Tardiphaga sp. vice304: one gene and its partner. The protein of the gene in region 1 binds, or shares a complex with, the protein of each later gene. Links are inferred from orthologs where the notes say so. Each region holds a gene or a part of one and is shown in the gene's direction. Other genes may lie near its edges. The genes, in order: secA and secY.

Evidence for each region.
Region 2: the proteins of secA (region 1) and secY are in contact, whole or in part, in a crystal structure (PDB 3DIN), measured with the Thermotoga maritima proteins. The link is inferred for Tardiphaga sp. vice304 from one-to-one orthologs. Residues at the interface, in WP_004082002.1 of Thermotoga maritima: Glu261, Ala262, Arg263, Lys300, Ala301, Arg302, Thr303, Ile304, Ile305, Leu323, Tyr324, Asp325, Pro326, Val329, Ser330, Tyr333, Ile336, Lys340, Phe345, Val349, Glu363, Phe364, Tyr374, Ser375, Gly376, Gly377, Glu393, Ile395, Thr482, Ser483; in WP_004081795.1 of Thermotoga maritima: Glu108, Gly109, Glu110, Glu111, Ala236, Glu237, Arg238, Arg239, Ile240, Thr241, Ile242, Gln243, Tyr244, Ala245, Arg246, Arg247, Val248, Thr249, Gly250, Arg251, Arg252, Val253, Tyr254, Gly256, Ala257, Ser258, Thr259, Tyr260, Leu261, Pro262.

The regions. Positions count from the first base shown.
Region 1 is NZ_CP041402.1:5,432,845-5,440,653, forward strand. Bases 10-3,405 are described here. They hold secA (preprotein translocase subunit SecA), read left to right. Parts: upstream 10-361; coding sequence 362-3,205; downstream 3,206-3,405. Other genes in these bases: FNL56_RS25915 (endonuclease domain-containing protein), read right to left, coding at 3,309-3,405. Outside these bases: more of FNL56_RS25915, read right to left, coding at 3,406-3,710; FNL56_RS25920 (L,D-transpeptidase family protein), read right to left, coding at 3,991-5,466; FNL56_RS25925 (J domain-containing protein), read right to left, coding at 5,895-6,551; FNL56_RS25930 (BolA family protein), read left to right, coding at 6,680-6,952; FNL56_RS25935 (HlyC/CorC family transporter), read right to left, coding at 7,186-7,809. UniProt on the Escherichia coli protein: Required for protein export, interacts with the SecYEG preprotein conducting channel.
Region 2 is NZ_CP041402.1:3,816,423-3,828,621, reverse strand. The notes cover bases 9,404-12,199. They hold secY (preprotein translocase subunit SecY), read left to right. Parts: upstream 9,404-10,033; coding sequence 10,034-11,365; downstream 11,366-12,199. Other genes in these bases: FNL56_RS18125 (adenylate kinase), read left to right, coding at 11,362-12,199; rplO (50S ribosomal protein L15), read left to right, coding at 9,404-9,884. Also shown: tuf (elongation factor Tu), read left to right, coding at 1-151; rpsJ (30S ribosomal protein S10), read left to right, coding at 230-538; rplC (50S ribosomal protein L3), read left to right, coding at 627-1,358; rplD (50S ribosomal protein L4), read left to right, coding at 1,360-1,980; FNL56_RS18220 (50S ribosomal protein L23), read left to right, coding at 1,977-2,276; rplB (50S ribosomal protein L2), read left to right, coding at 2,289-3,122; rpsS (30S ribosomal protein S19), read left to right, coding at 3,135-3,413; rplV (50S ribosomal protein L22), read left to right, coding at 3,424-3,807; rpsC (30S ribosomal protein S3), read left to right, coding at 3,825-4,523; rplP (50S ribosomal protein L16), read left to right, coding at 4,548-4,961; rpmC (50S ribosomal protein L29), read left to right, coding at 4,972-5,181; rpsQ (30S ribosomal protein S17), read left to right, coding at 5,192-5,440; rplN (50S ribosomal protein L14), read left to right, coding at 5,505-5,873; rplX (50S ribosomal protein L24), read left to right, coding at 5,873-6,187; rplE (50S ribosomal protein L5), read left to right, coding at 6,180-6,737; rpsN (30S ribosomal protein S14), read left to right, coding at 6,781-7,086; and 7 more genes. UniProt on the Escherichia coli protein: The central subunit of the protein translocation channel SecYEG. Consists of two halves formed by TMs 1-5 and 6-10.

The DNA.
Region 1 (7,809 bases):
AAAATCCTTATCTCGGGGGAAGGTGGGCTATCGGGGTCGGCGGGACAGTCACTTAAACGACCCCTCTTGGCAACGCGAAAACTCTGTCAAAATGATGAAATCCTTGACAGGTTCGCGACCAAGCGCCGCCGTTGACAACCCTCTGCCCCAGCCATATCTCTGCAAAACTGGCCGGTGGCTATGCGCATTTTCGGCTGTGCCCCTGCCATTGGAACGCTTTCGCCAGTGAACCCTTGATACCCTCTTTCCCACACATCATGGCCGGCCCGATCGGGCCTCTGGCCCGATGCGTTCCGGGGGCCATTTGCCCCGCTGACTACCTCACGGCGGCAACGCCGAACTGCAAAGACAGGATTTCGTTATGATCGGCGCGCTCGCCCGCAAGTTCTTCGGCTCCGCCAATGACCGCCGCATCAAGGCCTACTCGACGCGCGTGGCCGCCATCAACGCGCTGGAGCCGGAAATCGCCGCTCTCTCCGACGAGGCGCTCAAGGCCCGCACTTCAGAATTCAAGGCGCAGATCGCCGCCGGCAAGACGCTCGACGAACTCCTGGTGCCCGCTTTCGCCACGGTGCGCGAAGCCGCCAAGCGCACGCTCGGTCAGCGCCATTTCGACGTCCAGCTGATTGGCGGCATGGTGCTGCATGAGGGCGACATCGCCGAGATGAAGACCGGCGAAGGCAAGACGCTGGTCGCGACCCTCGCCGTCTATCTCAATGCGCTGGCCGGCAAGGGCGTCCACGTCGTCACCGTCAACGATTACCTCGCCAAGCGCGATAGCGGCTGGATGGGCCAGATCTACAGCTTCCTTGGCCTGACCACCGGCGTGATCGTGCACGGCCTGGATGATGCCGAGCGCCAGGCGTCCTATGCCTGCGACATCACCTACGGCACCAACAACGAATACGGCTTCGACTATCTGCGCGACAACATGAAGTACCGGCTGGAGGACATGGTCCAGCGCGGCCACTTCTACGCCATCGTCGACGAAGTGGACTCGATCCTGATCGACGAGGCGCGCACGCCTCTGATCATCTCCGGCCCGCTCGACGACCGCTCGGAATTCTACAACACCATCGATACCTTCCTGCCCAAGCTCGAGAAGAAGACCGATTTCGAGGTCGACGAGAAGCAGCGCACCGTGACGCTGACCGAAGCCGGCATGGAGAAGATCGAGACCCTGCTGCGCGACGCCGGCCAGCTCAAGGGCGAGACGCTGTATGACGTCGAGAACGTCTCCGTCGTGCACCACATCAACCAGGCGCTGCGCGCCCATTCGCTGTTCAACAAGGACAAGGACTACATCGTCCGCGACGACGAGGTGATCATCATCGACGAATTCACCGGCCGCATGATGCAGGGCCGGCGCTATTCGGAAGGCCTGCACCAGGCGCTGGAAGCGAAAGAACACGTCACTGTCCAGCCGGAAAACCAGACGCTGGCCTCGATCACCTTCCAGAACTACTTCCGCATGTACGCCAAGCTGGCCGGCATGACCGGCACGGCTTTGACCGAAGCCGACGAATTGTTCGACATCTACAAGCTGGAAGTCGTCGAAGTGCCGACCAATGTCGGCATCGGCCGCATGGACGAGGACGACGAAGTCTACCGCACCCAGGACGAGAAGCACGCCGCGATCATGGCCGAGGTCGAGCGCGCCAATTCGCGCATGCAGCCGGTCCTGGTCGGCACCGCCTCGATCGAGAAGTCCGAACTGCTCGGCGAGTACCTCTTGAAGCACGGCTACAAGCAGCTCGAATTCGACAAGCCGAAGGCGATGGACAAGCTCTACGCCGCTGCCCGCGCCGGCAAGCCCGGCAAGCTGTTCGCGGTGCTGAACGCGCGCTTCCACGAGCAGGAAGCCTATATCGTCGCCGAAGCCGGCGTCCCCGGCGCCATCACCATCGCCACCAACATGGCCGGCCGCGGCACCGACATCAAACTCGGCGGATCCCTCGAAATGCGCTCGCAGATCGAGACCGCCGACATCACCGACGAGGCCGAGAAGACCGCCAAGATCGAGGAGATCAAGGCCGAGATCGCCAAATTCCGCGAGATGGTGCTGGCCGCCAAGGAAACGGCCGAAATCGAGCCCGCCAAGGGCTCCAAGCCCGCCAAGACCGCGACGCGCCCCGGCGGCCTCTACATCATCGGCTCCGAGCGCCACGAGTCCCGCCGCATCGACAACCAGCTACGCGGCCGCTCCGGCCGCCAGGGCGATCCAGGCCGCTCGAAGTTCTTCCTGTCGCTGGAAGACGACCTGATGCGGATCTTCGGCTCCGACCGGCTGGATTCCATGCTGACCCGGCTCGGCCTCAAGGAAGGCGAAGCCATCATCCATCCGTGGATCAACAAGGCGCTGGAGAAGGCGCAGCAGAAGGTCGAGGCGCGCAACTTCGACATCCGCAAGAACTTGCTTAAATACGACGACGTGCAGAACGACCAGCGCAAGGTGATCTTCGAGCAGCGCGTCGACCTGATGAAGAGCGAGAACGTCGCCGACACCGTCGCCGACATGCGCCGCGCTTTCGTCGAGGACCTCGTCACCAAGCACATCCCGGAAAACCAGTATGCCGAGCAGTGGGATGTGGCCGGTCTGAAGGAAGAGCTGCAGCGCGTCATCGACATCGACCTGCCGGTCGAGGAATGGGCCAAGGAAGAAGGCATCGCCGACGAGGAGCTGCTGAACCGCATCGAGGCGAAGGCCGACGAGCACATGGCCGCCAAGGTGGCGCAATGGGGTCCCGACGTGATGCGTTACGTCGAGAAGACCATTCTGCTGCAGACGCTCGACCATCTGTGGCGCGAGCATCTGGTGATGCTGGATCATCTGCGCCAGGTGATCGGCCTGCGCGGCTACGGCCAGCGCGATCCGCTGCAGGAGTACAAGGCGGAAGCCTACAACCTGTTCGAGGCGATGATCGCCAACCTGCGCGAGGCGGTGACGGCGCAATTGATGCGCGTCGAGATCGTGCCGCCGGACGTGCAGCCCGAGCTGCCACCGATGGAAGCGCACAAGCTCGACTACAATACCGGCGAAGACGAAGTGGCATTCGCGAGCGCCGCTTTGGCACCGCCCACCGCCGAGCAGATCGCCGCCCGCGATCCGAACAGGCCGGACACCTGGGGCAAGGTCGGCCGCAACGAAGACTGCCCGTGCGGCTCCGGCAAGAAGTACAAGCACTGCCACGGAAGGTATGCGTGAGGGCTGAGGTTACGGGTTCTTATTGAGAAGCTGTCGCCTGCGGCACCCCCATCCCCAATCCTTCCCCGCAAGGGGGAAGGGAGCTGATGGGCCTTCGCTTTGATTACTTTAGCCCGATACGCCGCGCGTCGTGCCCCCTTCCCCCTTGCGGGGAAGGGGCAGGGATGGGGGTCACCACGCTCTGGATGACCTGAAGCACGCCATCCAGATTCCCCAGCACCTCGTGATTCCAGAACCGAAGCACCCGGTAGCCACGGGCTTCGATGAATCTCGTGCGACAATCATCCGCCGCGCGGTTCTCGTGATGCTGCCCGCCATCGAGCTCGATCACCAGCCTGGCCTTGCGACTTACGAAATCGACAATGAACGGCCCGATCAACGCCTGCCGCCGGAAGTGCGATCCACCAAGCTCGATATCGTGCTTCAACCGCGGCCACAGCACGCGCTCGGCATCCGTCGGATCGGCCCTTAACTGCTTGGCAAATTGTCGTTGTCGATCTTGCATGATCGAGCCTAATTCTGGCGAAAGCGCTCGTGGCGCCCCCATCCCCGACCCTTCCCCGCAAGGGGGAAGGGAGCACTGCTGCCAAAGCGAAATTACTGCGAACTAATATAAGCGAACTGACGAAGTCGGATCAGCTAGGTCTCATGAGCTTACACGCGATGCACTTAGCTTGCTCGCTAAGAAGCACCGCGGCTAATGCCCCCTTCCCCCTTGCGGGGAAGGGTCGGGGATGGGGGTCCGCGGGCTCGAACGAAGCGATCGTCGCTCCGGACCATCAGCCCTACTTGGCGGCCGAGAACCGCGTATCAAAACTGTTGGCGGGCACCACCGAGGCTGCGCCGGACAGCAAAGCGCCCTGCTCAGTCGGCTTCGACGGCGGGCGCGGGGCGGCGCTGGCCTGCTTGGTGGCGTCGGCCGGCGTCAGCACCGGCTTGGCGGCCACAGAAACAGCAGGCTTGGCCGCGGGCGTTGGCTTGGACTTGGCGGCAATGGTGGCTGCGGTCGAAGCCGGCGTGGCGCTCGCCGTGGTCTCCGAGGAGCCGCCGATGCCGACCTTCTTGGCGAGGTTGCTGAAGAAGCCGCCTTCCGACGAGGCCGAGGCGACCTTGGTGCCGGGGGTGACGGCGACCGCCGGCTCTTCCGACGACGCCGACGCCAGCAGCGACGCCGAGGACGGCTCAAGGTTCGGCTTCGGCGGATTGACGTGCGGTGGGATGGTGCCCGGCGCGCGGACGCTTTCGATGCCGGGGACGATCGGGTCCGACAGGCCGGTCGAGGCTTCCGGCAGCTTGGAGGCGAAGATCCGGTTCATGCCGCCGTCGATGTCCGGACGGCGCGCCGCGATCGCCACACCCTTGGCGACCAGCTCAGCCGTTTTGGCGTCGTCGGCGCGCTGCTTCTGCGCCACCGCGTCGGCGATCTCCGGCGTCACCGTATAGGCCGGGCACTTGGCGGATGCGTTGAAGACAGGCGCGCGCGACATGTTGGCGGGCTGCGCCGGATCGAACACGTACTTGTTCTCGCAGAACTCGACCTTCGGCTCCTGCTTCGTCACCTCGAAATGATCGTAGCCCTGCTTGATCATCTTCCAGAACGGCATGTTCGGGTTGTTGCGGTGGCGGGCCATGTTCACGGGCGTCATCTTGAACGGATAGGCCTGCACCTGGAACGAGCGCTGGCCGCCGAAGAAGGATTCGCGCCCCAACGCGTAGATGTCCGAGATCTGTTCGTCGGTCATCGCGTAGCATCCGCGCGACGAGCAGTCGCCATGCACCATCAGCTGCGAGCCGGTGCGCCCCAGCGATTTGTCGAACGCGTTGGGGTAGCCCATGTTGAACGACAGATAATACGACGACTGCGGATTCATCTGCGCCGGCGTGATGTTGTAGAAGCCCTCGGGCGCCTGGCGGTCGCCTTCCTTGATCTTCGGACCGAGGTCGCCGGACCAGCGGCAGATCGGATAGGTCTTCAGCAACGCGAACTGGCCGGAACGATTCTGTTTCCAGACCTCGAGCTCGGCCTCCTGCTTGAACAGCCGCACCAGCATCGGCGACTGCAGGTCCATGTCCTTGGCCGCGATCTCGGCGACGAGCTTTTCCGGAATCGGCTTGTTGGCCTTGGCGTTGCTGGCGAGCGACATCTCGTCGGTGTTGCAGCCGGACAGCGCCAGACCAGCCGCCAGAACGGCGGAGATGACCAGCGCGCGAACGAGCGGGCCGCGAAGGTCCGAGCCGCGAAAGTCCGAGCGATATATCAAGACGAAACTCCGCAGCCGAGGGGCGAACTCACCCCGAAACAACCGTCTACGCCCAAAGCGGGCCGCAGATTATCCCCAACACCCCCTGCTCGCAAGCCGACCCGGCCGCGCGAAGCGGGCGCAAATACCCTTGGACCCGAACGGTTAAAACTTGGTGGCGGGGCTTAATTGCGGCCGAAACCGCGATGCGGCGGAATAAAGGCGGCTGGAGTGCCGACATGTTTAATCAAATGTTACGGAGGGCGGGAATGCGGGCAAGCTGTGAAGTCCACCGCCCTCTCCGCCGTCGTCCCGGCGAACGCCGGGATCCATAGCCTCCAGAGATAAGAGACGGAAGGCCGCTGCGGCCGTGCCGCCACTTGTCGATGGCGTGTATGGGTCCCGGCTTGCGCCCGCGCTGACGCGCGGGCTTGCCGGGACGACAGAGCCTACGAGCCCCGGACCACCGTCTTCAGATAATTATACGCCTTGATGATCTCGATCAGGCGATCCTCGGTGGAGCGGTCGCCGCCATTGGCGTCGGGGTGGTGCTGCTTGACCAGCGCCTTGTAGGTCGATTTCACGGTTTCCAGCGTGGCGTCGGGGCCGAGGCCCATCACCTGAAGCGCCTTGCGCTCGGCGTTGAAAATCTTGCGCGTCTCGGCCTTGGGCGCTTCGGCCTTGGCGCCGGGACCGGGCCGCCAGCGGTTGCGGCCGTTGAGTTCAGAGAACATTGCGAACGGATCGGCGGCGCCTTCGAGGTCGGCCTCGGGCGACTTGCCTTTGCCCTTGCTGCCATTGGCGCCCATCTTCCAGGTCGGACGGTGGCCGGTCAGCGCGTCCTTCTGGTACTTCGCCACCGCGTCCAGCGTCATGCCGGAGAAGAAATTATAGGACTGGTTGTACTCGCGGACATGGTTCAGGCAGAAGTGCCAGTATTCCTTGTCGTTGGCGCGGCCCTTGGGGGCGCGGTGCGGCCCCTTGTTTTTGCACTCCGGCCACTCGCACATCGCGGCTTCCTCGCGCGCGGCGGCCTGCTGCTTGGCGCTCAGCTTATTGGGCTTGATGCGGATGGAGTCGAAGAATTTGGATGAGTCGATGGCCATGGCGGACTATGACAACGCCGCGCGAAAAGCTTCAAGTCTTGACATTCGGATATGATCCCAGTGGCGCCGATTTCCAGCGATTGACGATGATGCGGCAAAGACGTTAAGCCGATATGCGAGGAACTGCCATGACCGTCAAAGACATCATCTCAAAGAAACTGCAGGACGCCTTCGCGCCCGATCGCCTTGAGGTGACCGACGAGTCGCATCTGCATGAAGGCCACGCCGGCCATCAGCCCGGCGGCGAGACGCACTTCCGAGTTGATATTGTGTCGGACGGCTTCGAAGGGAAGAGCCGGATCGAACGCCACCGAATGATCAATGCGACGCTGGCTGCGGAACTCGCCGGCCCGATCCACGCGCTGGCGCTGAAGGCGCGAACGAAGGGCGAGGCGGGCTAATTGGTCCGAACACCGGCGGTAGTGCCCCCTTCCCCCTTGCGGGGAAGGGCCGGGGATGGGGGTGCCGCGAGCGACGACCTCTGCGATGTCGCGCAGGCGATGCAGCAACGACTTCTTCATTCAGGTTTTACAGAGCGTCGCTGAAAGTTCAGCGCGTGGGGCCCCCCATCCCCGACCCTTCCCCGCAAGGGGGAAGGGAGCACTGCTGCCATTGCTCTTATCTCGTTAGAAAATCAGAACGACGTCCCGGCCCTTGGCTTCTTCCCGACCGGCTCCGGCTCCACCGGCACCGGGCCGATGCGCAATGCGGTGATGCGGTTGCGCTCGCGGCGCAGCACCCGAAACCGGAAGCCGTGGAAGGTGAAGCTCTGGCCGCGCTCGGGGATCGAGCGCGCCTCGTGGATCACCAGGCCCGCCACGGTCGTCGCCTCCTCGTCGGGCAGGTGCCAGTCCATCGCGCGGTTGAGATCGCGGATCGGGACGGAGCCGTCGACCACCACGGAACCGTCCGGCTGGGCGCGGACGCCGGCGACCACCACGTCGTGCTCGTCGGAGATATCGCCGACGATCTCTTCCAGCACATCCTCCAGCGTCACCATGCCTTCGACTTCGCCATATTCATCGACCACCAGCGCGAAATGCGTCTTGCGGCGGCGGAATGCCTTCAGCTGATCCGACAGCGGGCGCATCTCCGGCACGAACCATGGCGGCAGCGCGATGGAAGCCACATCGATCTTCGAGGTGTCGCCGTCGACGGCCCGGATCGCGCGCAACAGATCCTTGGCATGCAGCACGCCGATGATGTTCTCCGGCTTGTCGCGCCACAGCGGGATGCGGGTATATTCGGTGGTCAGCAC
Region 2 (12,199 bases), 1.6 Mb from region 1 along the record:
GGAAGGTACCGAAATGGTGATGCCGGGCGACAACATCGCGATGGAAGTGCACCTGATCGTGCCGATCGCGATGGAAGAGAAGCTGCGCTTCGCCATCCGTGAAGGCGGTCGCACCGTCGGTGCAGGCGTCGTCGCAAGCATCATCGAGTAATAGGCCGGGGCAGGGAATAGCGGATGTCCGCTATTCCCGACCTGACGCGAAGTTAAGTCGACAAAGAAAGACAACGGCATGAACGGCCAGAATATCCGCATTCGGCTCAAGGCGTTTGATCATCGGATTCTCGATGCTTCGACCCGCGAGATCGTCAGCACGGCGAAGCGCACCGGTGCACAGGTTCGCGGGCCCATCCCGCTGCCGACCCGCATCGAGAAGTTCACCGTCAACCGTTCGCCGCACGTCGACAAGAAGAGCCGCGAGCAGTTCGAGATGCGCACCCACAAGCGCCTCCTGGACATCGTCGATCCGACCCCGCAGACCGTCGATGCTTTGATGAAGCTCGATCTGGCCGCCGGTGTCGATGTCGAGATCAAGCTCTGATCCAGCCCGCTTAAAGCGGATTGAGTCACAGACGAATTTTTTTAGGTCCAGTCCCGTCAAACGGACAGAAAGAACAGGAAGCACGCCGATGCGCTCCGGAGTGATCGCACAAAAGGTCGGAATGACACGGGTCTTTACGGAGACCGGTGAGCACATTCCAGTGACCGTGCTAAAGCTGGGCAATTGCCAGGTGTTAGGTCACCTCACCAGCGAGAAGAATGGTTACGTTGCGTTGCAACTCGGTTCGGGCACGCGCAAAACCGTTTATTTGCCGAAGGCTGAACGCGGCCAGTTCGCGGTCGCCAAGGTTGAACCCAAGCGTAAGGTCGCGGAATTCCGCGTGTCGGAAGACGCGCTGATCCCGGTCGGCGCCGAGATCCAGGCGGATCACTTCGTGGTCGGTCAGTTTGTCGATGTCACCGGTACCTCGGTCGGTAAGGGTTTTGCCGGCGGTATGAAGCGCTGGAATTTCCGCGGTCTGCGCGCCACCCACGGCGTCTCGGTATCGCATCGTTCGATCGGTTCGACCGGCGGACGTCAGGATCCCGGCAAGACCTTCAAGAACAAGAAGATGCCCGGTCACATGGGTGTCGACAAGATCACCACGCTGAACCTGCGTGTTGTGCAGCTCGATGTCGAGCGCGGCCTGATCCTCGTCGAAGGCGCCGTTCCCGGCTCCAAGGGCGGCTGGATCGCGGTTCGCGACGCCGTCAAGAAGGCTCTTCCGAAGGAAGCGCCGAAGCCTGGCAAGTTCCGCCTGGTTGGCGCCGAGCAGGAAGCCCCTGCCGAGGCACCTGTCGCCGAGAAGGAGGGCGTGTGAGATGAAATTGAACGTCACCACGCTTGAGGGCAAGGACTCAGGTTCGATCGAGCTGTCGGATGCCATCTTCGGTCTCGACCCGCGCGTCGACATCATCCAGCGTTGCGTCAACTGGCAGCTCGCCAAGCGCCAGGCTGGCACGCACAAGACCAAGGGTCGCGCCGAGATCTGGCGCACCGGCAAGAAGATGTACAAGCAGAAGGGCACCGGCGGTGCGCGTCACGGTTCGGCCCGTGTCCCGCAGTTCCGCGGCGGTGGTCGCGCCTTCGGTCCGGTCGTGCGCTCTCATGCGTTCGATCTGCCCAAGAAGGTTCGCGCGCTGGCTCTGAAGCACGCTCTGTCTTCGAAGGCCAAGGACGGCGGCTTGATCGTGATCGAGAACGCCACCCTGGAAGAAGCCAGGACCAAGGCCCTGATCGGTCATTTCTCGGGCCTCGGCCTGACCAATGCGCTGATCGTCGATGGCGCCGAAGTCCACACCGGTTTCGCCATGGCGGCCCGCAACATTCCGAACATCGACGTGCTGCCGATCCAGGGCATCAACGTCTATGACATTCTGCGCCGTCACAAGCTGGTTCTGACCCGTGCGGCACTCGATGCGTTGGAGGCGCGCTTCAAATGAAGAACATTGACCCGCGCCATTACGACATCATCGTCGCCCCCGTGGTGACCGAGAAGGCGACCGTTGCGTCCGAATTCAACAAGGTTGTGTTCAAGGTCGCGATCAAGGCCACCAAGCCGCAGATCAAGGAAGCCATCGAGAAGCTGTTCGATGTCAAAGTGAAGAGCGTGAACACGCTGGTCCGCAAGGGCAAGCAGAAGGTGTTTCGTGGCAACTTCGGTTCGCAGTCGGACGTCAAGCGTGCGATCGTGACCCTCGAAGAGGGCCACCGCATCGACGTCACGACCGGGCTATAAGGCGGATATCCGATGGCACTTAAAAAATTCAACCCGACGACCCCTGGCCAGCGCCAGCTCGTCATCGTCGATCGCTCGGGCCTCTACAAGGGCAAGCCGGTCAAGACGCTTACCGAAGGCAAGCACTCCTCCGGCGGTCGTAACAACACCGGTCGCACGGTCGTTCGTTTTCGCGGCGGCGGTCACAAGCAGACCTACCGTATCGTCGATTTCAAGCGTACCAAGGTCGATATGCCTGCAAAGGTCGAGCGACTCGAGTACGATCCGAATCGCACCGCCTTCATCGCGCTGCTGAAGTACGAAGATGGGACGCTGTCCTACATCCTCGCGCCCCAGCGTCTCGCCGTCGGTGACACCGTGATTGCCGGAAACTACGTCGACGTGAAGCCGGGCAATGTCATGCCGCTCGGAAACATGCCGATCGGCACCATCATCCACAACGTCGAGCTGAAGATCGGGAAGGGCGGCCAGATCGCCCGTTCCGCCGGCACTTACGCCCAGCTCGTCGGCCGCGACCATGACTATGTGATCGTTCGCCTGAATTCCGGTGAGCAGCGCCTGGTTCACGGCCGTTGCACCGGGACAATCGGCGCCGTGTCGAACCCCGACCACATGAATACCTCGATGGGCAAGGCCGGCCGTATGCGCTGGTTTGGTCGTCGCCCGCATAACCGCGGCGTGTCGATGAACCCGGTCGACCATCCGCACGGTGGTGGTGAAGGCAAGACCTCGGGCGGCCGTCATCCGGTTACCCCGTGGGGCAAGCCGACCAAGGGCAAGAAGACGCGCTCGAACAAGTCGACTACGAAGTTCATTCTCATCAGCCGCCACAAGCGGAAGAAGTAAGGATCGCCGGACATGGTTCGTTCAGTCTGGAAAGGCCCGTTCGTCGAGAGCTCGCTGCTCAAGAAGGCAGAAGTTGCTCGCGCGTCAGGGCGTCACGACATCATCAGGATCTGGAGCCGTCGCTCCACGGTCCTGCCGCAGTTTGTCGGTCTTACCTTTGGCGTTTATAACGGCCAAAAGCATGTACCTGTTGCCATCAATGAAGAAATGGTCGGTCACAAGTTCGGCGAGTTCTCGCCAACCCGTACCTTCCACGGTCATTCGGGCGACAAGAAAGCCAAGAAGGGCTGAGGACTAAGTTATGAGCAAGCCAAAGCGCGAACGGAGCCTCCCGGATAACGAGGCCAAGGCGATCGCCCGCATGTTGCGCGTGAGCCCGCAGAAGCTGAACCTGGTGGCGCAGATGATCCGCGGCCGGAAGGCTTCCGCCGCGCTCGCCGACCTGCAGTTTTCGCGCAAGCGCATCGCCGTCGACGTCAAGAAGTGCCTTGAGTCGGCGATCGCAAATGCCGAGAACAACCACGACCTCGATGTCGACGCGCTCGTCGTCTCCGAGGCCCATGTGGGCAAGGGCATTGTCATGAAGCGTTTTTCCCCGCGCGGCCGCGGCCGTTCGGGACGCATCTTCAAACCATTCGCGCAGCTGACGATCGTTGTTCGTCAGGTTGAAGCGGCGACAGCTTAAGGGCGCGGGAGAGTACGATGGGTCAGAAGATCAATCCAATCGGTCTGCGTCTTGGCATCAACCGTACGTGGGATTCACGTTGGTACGCCGGCAAGAACGAATACGGCAAGCTGCTGCACGAGGATGTCAAAATCCGCGAAGTGCTGCACAAGGAACTGAAGCAGGCGGCTGTCGCCAAGATCATCATCGAGCGTCCGCACAAGAAGTGCCGCGTCACGATCCACTCGGCACGTCCGGGCGTCGTGATCGGCAAAAAGGGCGCTGACATCGACAAGCTTCGCAAGAAGGTGTCGGACATCACCGCTTCGGACGTCACGATCAACATCGTCGAAATCCGCAAGCCGGAACTCGATGCGACCCTGGTCGCCGAGTCGATCGCGCAGCAGCTTGAGCGCCGCGTGGCGTTCCGCCGCGCGATGAAGCGGGCGGTGCAGTCGGCGATGCGCCTCGGTGCCGAAGGCATCCGCATCAATTGCTCGGGTCGCCTTGGCGGCGCGGAAATCGCGCGTATGGAATGGTATCGCGAAGGTCGCGTGCCGTTGCACACGCTGCGCGCGGACATCGACTACGGCGTCGCCACCGCGTTCACGACGTTCGGCACCTGCGGCGTCAAGGTCTGGATCTTCAAGGGCGAAATCCTTGAGCACGATCCGATGGCCCAGGACAAGCGCATGGCCGAGGGTGACAATTCCCGCCCGCGTCGCGACGCTGCTTAATCAGAAGGTTTGAGGGCGTAAGCCATGATGCAACCAAAGAAGACCAAGTTCCGGAAGGCGCATAAGGGCCGGATTCACGGCGTGGCGACCTCCGGCGCAACCTTGGCGTTCGGTCAGTTCGGCCTGAAGGCGATGGCGCCCGAGCGCCTCACCGCCCGTCAGATCGAAGCCGCGCGCCGCGCGCTGACCCGTCACATGAAGCGTGCCGGCCGCGTCTGGATCCGCATCTTCCCGGATCTGCCGGTCTCGAAGAAGCCTGCCGAAGTCCGCATGGGTTCCGGCAAGGGTACGCCGGAACTGTGGGTTGCGCGCGTCAAGCCGGGCCGGGTGCTGTTCGAGATCGACGGCGTCACCCAGCAGACCGCCAAGGAGGCGTTCACGCTGGCCGCCGCGAAGCTGCCGATCAAGACGCGCTTCGTCACGCGCATTGCCGAGTAAGGGTAAGATCATGGCCGAGATGAAAACCGCCGATATCCGAGCGATGAGCCAGGACCAGATGGACGACGCCGTCCTCGGTCTGAAAAAGGAACGCTTTAATCTGCGATTCCAGCGTGCTACTGGGCAGTTGGAGAATACGACTCGCCTGCGTGAAGCGCGTCGTGACATCGCACGAATCAAGACCATCGCCGCGCAAAAGCGCGACGTGAAGTCGAAGTAAGGGGCCGAACATGCCGAAACGTACACTTCAGGGCGTGGTCGTCAGCGACAAGCAAGCCAAGACGGTTGTCGTCCGCGTCGATCGTCGCTTTACGCACCCGATCTACAAGAAGACCATTCGGACCTCGAAAAACTATCACGCGCACGACGAGAACAACGAGTTCAAGCCGGGCGACATGGTGTGGATCGAGGAGAGCAAGCCGATCTCCAAACTGAAGCGCTGGACGGTTGTCCGGGGCGAACAGAAGAAGACCGCCTAAAGCGCGACTTGCGCATTTCATCTACGCGCGACTTTGCGCATAAATCAGAGGACGAGGTGCATCAATGATTCAGATGCAGACCAACCTCGACGTGGCCGATAATTCAGGCGCACGCCGTGTCATGTGCATTAAGGTGATTGGTGGATCCAAGCGCCGGTATGCTACTGTTGGCGACATTATTGTCGTATCGATCAAGGAAGCCATCCCACGCGGGAAGGTCAAGAAGGGCGACGTGATGAAGGCCGTCGTGGTTCGTGTCCGCAAGGACATTCGCCGCGCTGACGGTTCGGTCATCCGCTTCGACCGTAACGCTGCCGTGCTGATCAACAATCAGTCGGAGCCGATCGGTACCCGTATCTTTGGGCCCGTGCCGCGCGAGCTGCGCGCCAAGAACCACATGAAGATCATCTCGCTTGCGCCGGAGGTGCTGTAATGGCTGCCAAGATTCGCAAGGGTGACAAGGTCATCGTGTTGAACGGTCGCGACAAGGGGCGCACCGGCGAAGTGTTCGAGGTTCGTCCGACCGAAGGCAAGGCGCTGGTTCGCGGCGTCAACCTCGTCAAGAAGCATCAGAAGCAGACCCAGGCCCAGGAAGGCGGCATCATCTCGAAAGAGGCGCCGATCCAGCTGTCCAACATTGCCATCGTCGGCAAGGACGGCAAGCCGACCCGCGTCGGGTTCAAGATTCAGGCGGATGGCACCAAGGTTCGGATCGCCAAGCGCTCGGGAGATCAGATCGATGTCTGAAACCGCTTATATTCCGCGTCTTCGTGAACAGTTCGACCAGGAGATCCGTGGCAAGCTGACCGAGCAGTTCGGTTATCAGAATGTCATGCAGGTTCCGCGTCTTGACAAGGTCGTGCTCAACATGGGCATCGGCGAAGCCGTCAACGACCGCAAGAAGGCCGAGACGGCAGCTGCCGATCTCGCGCTGATCGCCGGCCAGAAGCCGGTGATCACGATCTCGCGCAACGCCATCGCGACCTTCAAGCTGCGTGAAAACCAGCCGATCGGCGCCAAGGTGACCCTGCGCAAGGTCAAGATGTACGAGTTCATCGACCGCCTGATCAACGTCGCGCTGCCGCGCGTCCGAGATTTCCGCGGCCTGAACCCGAAGAGCTTTGACGGCCGCGGCAACTACTCGCTCGGCATCAAGGAACACATCATTTTCCCCGAAATCGACTTCGACAAGATGGGGGAGACGTGGGGCATGGACATCACGGTCTGCACGACTGCAAAGACCGACGATGAGTGCCGCGCGCTGTTGACCGCCTTCAATTTCCCGTTCCGGCAGTGAGAAGCTGACAAGCTTTTCAAACGCGGTAACCCAGGAGCCAAGCATGGCAAAGAAGAGTTCGATCGAGAAGAATAACCGTCGGAAGCGGATGACCAAGAACGCTGCGCCCAAGCGCGCGAAGCTCAAGGCCATCATCGCCGACAAGACCCTGCCGATGGAAGAGCGGTTCGCCGCAACGATGAAGTTGTCCGAAATGCCGCGTAATTCGTCGGCGGTCCGGATCATGAATCGTTGCGAGATCACCGGCCGTCCGCATGCGGTCTATCGCATTAACAAGCTCAGCCGTATCGCGCTGCGTGACCTGGGCTCTCGCGGCCTGGTTCCCGGGCTCGTGAAGTCGAGCTGGTAAGGGGATCGCATCATGTCAACGCACGACCCGATCAGCGACCTCATCACCCGCATCCGCAACGCTCAGATGCGCGTCAAGCCGAAGGTTTCGACCCCCGGCTCCAAGATGCGCGCAAATGTGCTCGAAGTGCTGAAGAACGAGGGCTACATCCGTGGCTACGCCAGCGTCGAGCATTCGAGCGGCCGTAGCGAGCTCGAAGTCGAGCTCAAATATTTCGATGGCGAACCGGTCATCCGTGAAATTCAGCGCGTTTCGAAGCCAGGACGTCGTGTTTACGTCTCGGTGAAGAACCTGCCGCGCGTGAAGAACGGTCTTGGCATTTCGGTTTTGTCGACACCCAAGGGAATTATGGCTGACCACGAAGCGCGCGAAGCGAACGTGGGCGGCGAAGTTCTCTTCACGGTGTTCTGAGGAAGGATTAGCCATGTCACGAGTTGGCAAAAAGCCAGTCACGGTCACCGCGGGCGTCACCGCTACCGTCGATGGCCAGGTGGTCAAGATGAAGGGCCCGAAGGGCAACCTTCAGTTCATCGTCCACGACGACGTCGAGGTGAAGCTCGACAACGGCTCCATTACGGTGAAGCCGCGGATCGAGACCAATCGCGCCCGCGCACTCTACGGTACCGCCCGCGCGCAGATCGCAAATCTGCTCGAAGGCGTCACCAAGGGCTTCGAAAAGAAGCTGGACATCACCGGCGTCGGCTATCGTGCCGCTCTCCAGGGCAAGAAGCTGCAGCTCGCGCTCGGCTACAGCCACGATGTCGTCTATGATATCCCGGAGGGGATCTTGATCACGGTGCCGAAGCCGACCGAGATCTTCATCTCCGGAAACGATTCGCAACGCGTTGGTCAGGTGGCCGCGGAGATCCGCAGCTATCGTCCGCCGGAGCCCTACAAGGGCAAGGGCGTGAGATATTCCGACGAGTTTATCTTCCGCAAGGAAGGCAAGAAGAAGTAACGGAGCCGGACATGTCGAAACTCAAGATTACGAATGCCCGGCGCAAGCAACGCGTGCGGCTCTCGCTTCGCCGGACCGCCAATGGTCGTCCGCGCCTGTCGGTTTTCCGCTCGTCGAAGCATATCTACGCTCAGGTGATCGACGATTTGAAGGGCGAGACGCTTGCGTCGGCTTCCTCGCTGGAAAAGACGATGCGCGAATCCGGCAAGACCGGTGCGGACGTCGATGCCGCGAAGGCGGTCGGCAAGCTGCTCGCCGAGCGTGCGGTCAAGAATGGCGTCAAGGAAGTCGTGTTCGATCGTGGTGGCTATCTCTACCATGGTCGCGTCAAGGCGCTTGCGGATGCGGCTCGTGAAAGTGGCCTCAGCTTCTAAGCGACGACACTTTCATTGATTGAACGGACACAGGATTGGGGCGTGAGCCTCTCAAGGATTGGAAAACACCATGGCAGGTGAACGCGAGCGCGGTGGCGGCCACAGGGGCGGCCGGGAAGAGCGCGACAGTGAATTCGTCGACAAGCTGGTCCACATCAACCGTGTGGCCAAGGTCGTCAAGGGCGGCAAGCGCTTCGGTTTCGCAGCGCTGGTCGTGATTGGCGATCAGAAGGGCAGGGTCGGTTTCGGTCACGGCAAGGCACGTGAGGTTCCCGAAGCGATCCGCAAGGCCACCGAATCGGCCAAGCGCAACCTGCTGCGCGTCGCTCTGCGCGAGGGTCGCACGTTGCACCACGATATCGCCGGCCGCCACGGTGCGGGTCGCGTCTATCTGCGTGCAGCCCCGGCCGGTACCGGCATCATCGCCGGCGGCCCGATGCGCGCCGTGTTCGAAACGCTCGGCATCCAGGATGTGGTCGCCAAGTCGATCGGTTCGTCGAATCCCTACAACATGGTTCGCGCCACTTTCGATGCGCTGAAGCATCAGGATTCGCCGCGTTCGGTCGCCGCCCGTCGCAACATCAAGGTGTCCACCCTGCAGTCGCGCCGCGTTGGCGGTGACGCTGAAGTGGTCGCTGAGTAATCACGACTTTTGGAGTTACCACGATGGCAACCGCCGCAAAGATGATCAAGGTCGAGCAGATCGGCAGCGCAATCCGCCGCCATCACTCGCAGCGCGCGACCCTGATCGGGATGAAGCTCAATAAGATCGGTCGCGTCTCCGAGCTGGAGGATACTCCTTCGGTTCGCGGCATGATCGCCAAGGTTCAGCACCTCGTCCGCGTGGTCGAGGATAAGTAAGCTCACGTCGCCTCCAGGCAGCCGCAGATCGGCTGTGCCAGGTGACAACCGACGCTCCTTCGAGGCCCGGATATCGGGCTTCAGGGCGGCGGTCCGATAAAGGGAAGAGAACGATGAAGCTCAGCGATATCGCCGATAACGCCGGCTCCCGCAAAAAGCGTATGCGCGTCGGCCGCGGTATTGGTTCCGGCAAGGGCAAGACGTCCGGCCGTGGCGGCAAGGGCCAGACCGCGCGTTCGGGCGTGCGGATCAAGGGCTTCGAGGGCGGCCAGATGCCGTTGCATCGTCGTCTTCCGAAGCGCGGCTTCAACAACATCTTCCGCCTCGACTTCACCGAGATCAACCTGGACCGTCTCCAGGATGCGATCGACAATAAGGTGATCGACACCGCGGGCGTCATCAACGCCGAATCGCTGGTCAAGGCTCGCGTCATCCGTCGCGCCAAGGACGGCGTCCGTCTGCTCGGCCGTGGCGAGATCAACGTCAAGCTGACCGTGGAAGTGCATGGCGCTTCGAAGTCTGCCATCGAGGCGATCGAGAAGGCCGGCGGCACCGTCAAGATCCTCAACCCGAAGCCGAAGAAGGCCGAAGGCGAGGCCGCTTAATCATCTGCGTCACCGTCTGCGACCGCAGACGGTCTTGCGCGTTTCGGCGGTAGAATTTATCAATGCCGAGCACCAATTAATGTCCGGCGTCTGCCGAATGCCCCGCTGGTCGGGGCATTGTGGCGCGAGGGGCGCGGAAGAAGGTCACTATGGTCTCTGCAGCAGAACAATTAGCCGCAAACCTCAACTTTTCGGCGCTCGGCAAGGCCGATGAACTGAAGAAGCGCATCTGGTTCACCCTGGGTGCGCTGCTGGTTTATCGGTTCGGCACCTATATTCCGCTGCCGGGCATCGACCCCACCGCATGGGAAGCTGTGTTCAAGCAGCAGGCCGGCGGCATTCTCGGCATGTTCAACATGTTCGCCGGCGGCGGCATCAACCGCATGGCGATCTTTGCGCTGAACATCATGCCGTATATTTCGGCATCGATCATCATCCAGCTATTGACCACCGTGTCGCCGAAGCTCGAGGCCCTCAAGAAGGAGGGCGAGTCCGGCCGCAAGATGCTCAACCAGTACACCCGCTACCTGACAGTGATCCTGGCGCTCTTCCAGTCCTATGGTATCGCCGTCGGTCTGCAGGGCGCGGGCAATGTCGTCAGCGAACCCGGCATGTTCTTCCTGCTCTCGACCACGGTGACGCTGACCGGCGGCACCATGTTCCTGATGTGGCTGGGCGAGCAGATCACCTCGCGCGGCATCGGCAACGGCATTTCGCTTATCATCCTGGCCGGCATCGTCGCCGAGCTGCCCTCTGCGATCGCCAACATGCTCGAGCTGGGCCGCCAGGGCGCTCTGTCGACCGGCCTGATCCTGCTGGTCATCATCATGTCCGTCGTCGTGATCGCCTTCATCGTGTTCATGGAGCGCGCACAGCGCCGGCTGCTGATCCAGTATCCGAAGCGCCAGGTCGGCAACAAGATGTTCGAGGGTCAGTCCTCGCATCTGCCGCTCAAGCTCAACACGTCCGGCGTGATCCCGCCGATCTTCGCCTCCTCGCTGCTGCTGCTGCCGGCGACCATCGCCAGCTTCAATGCCGGCAAGGGGCCGGAGTGGTTCCAGTGGATCACTACGCAGCTTGGCCACGGCCGTCCGCTGTTCCTGATCACCTATATCGGGCTGATCGTTTTCTTCGCGTTCTTCTACACGGCCATCGTGTTCAACCCGACCGAGACCGCCGACAATCTCAAGAAGCATGGCGGCTTCATCCCGGGCATCCGTCCGGGCGAGCGCACGGCCGAATATATCGACTTCGTGCTGTCGCGCGTCACCGTGCTCGGCGCCGCTTATCTGGCTATCGTCTGCCTGATCCCGGAGATCCTGATCTCCTATGCGTCGGTGCCGTTCTACTTCGGCGGCACGTCGCTGCTGATCGTGGTTTCCGTCACGATGGATACGGTCGCGCAGGTGCAGGGCTATCTGCTGGCGCACCAGTATGAAGGCCTGATCCGCAAATCGAAGCTGAGGGGTCGGCGCAAATGAGGCTGATTCTTCTCGGGCCGCCGGGGGCGGGCAAGGGAACGCAGGCACAGCGTCTCGTCGAGCGTTACAACATCGTTCAGCTTTCCACCGGCGACATGCTTCGCGCCGCCGTCGCCGCCGAGACCGAGATCGGCCTCAAGGCGAAGGACATCATGGCCTCGGGCGGCCTGGTACCGGACGCGGTTGTTGTCGGTATCATTTCCGACCGGATCGAACTGCCGGATGCCGCCCATGGCTTCATCCTGGACGGCTTCCCGCGCACCGTGCCGCAGGCCGAAGCGCTCGATGCGCTGCTGAAGTCCAAGGGGCTGAAGCTCGACGCCGCGATCGAATTGCGCGTCAACGAGAGCGCACTGCTGCAGCGGGTTGAGGCGCGCATCGCGCAGATGACCGAGCGCGGCGAGACTGTGCGCAATGACGACACGCCGGAAGTGCTTTCCCAGCGGTTGTCGAACTACCGCGCGTCGACCGAGCCGTTGGTGCACTACTACTCGGACAAGCGGAAGCTGATCACCATCGACGGCATGATGTCGATCGAAGAAGTGACGCTCGAAATCAACCGCGTGCTCGATGCGATCGCCGATTCGGACAGCGCGGAGAAGACCGTGCGCAAGTCCGCGAAGAAGAAGGTCGCCGTAAAGCGCGAATCGGCCGCCAGGCCGGCGAAGAAAGCGGCGAAAAAGTCCGTAAAGGCGCCGGCAAAGAAGGCCAAGCCGGCCAAAGCAGCCAAGAAGGCGGTGAAGAAAGCCGTCAAGAAGGTCGCCAAGAAGGCTGCCAAGGCGCCGAAGAAGGCCGCGAAATCGGTCGCCAAAGGTAAAACCGTGAAAAAGTCCG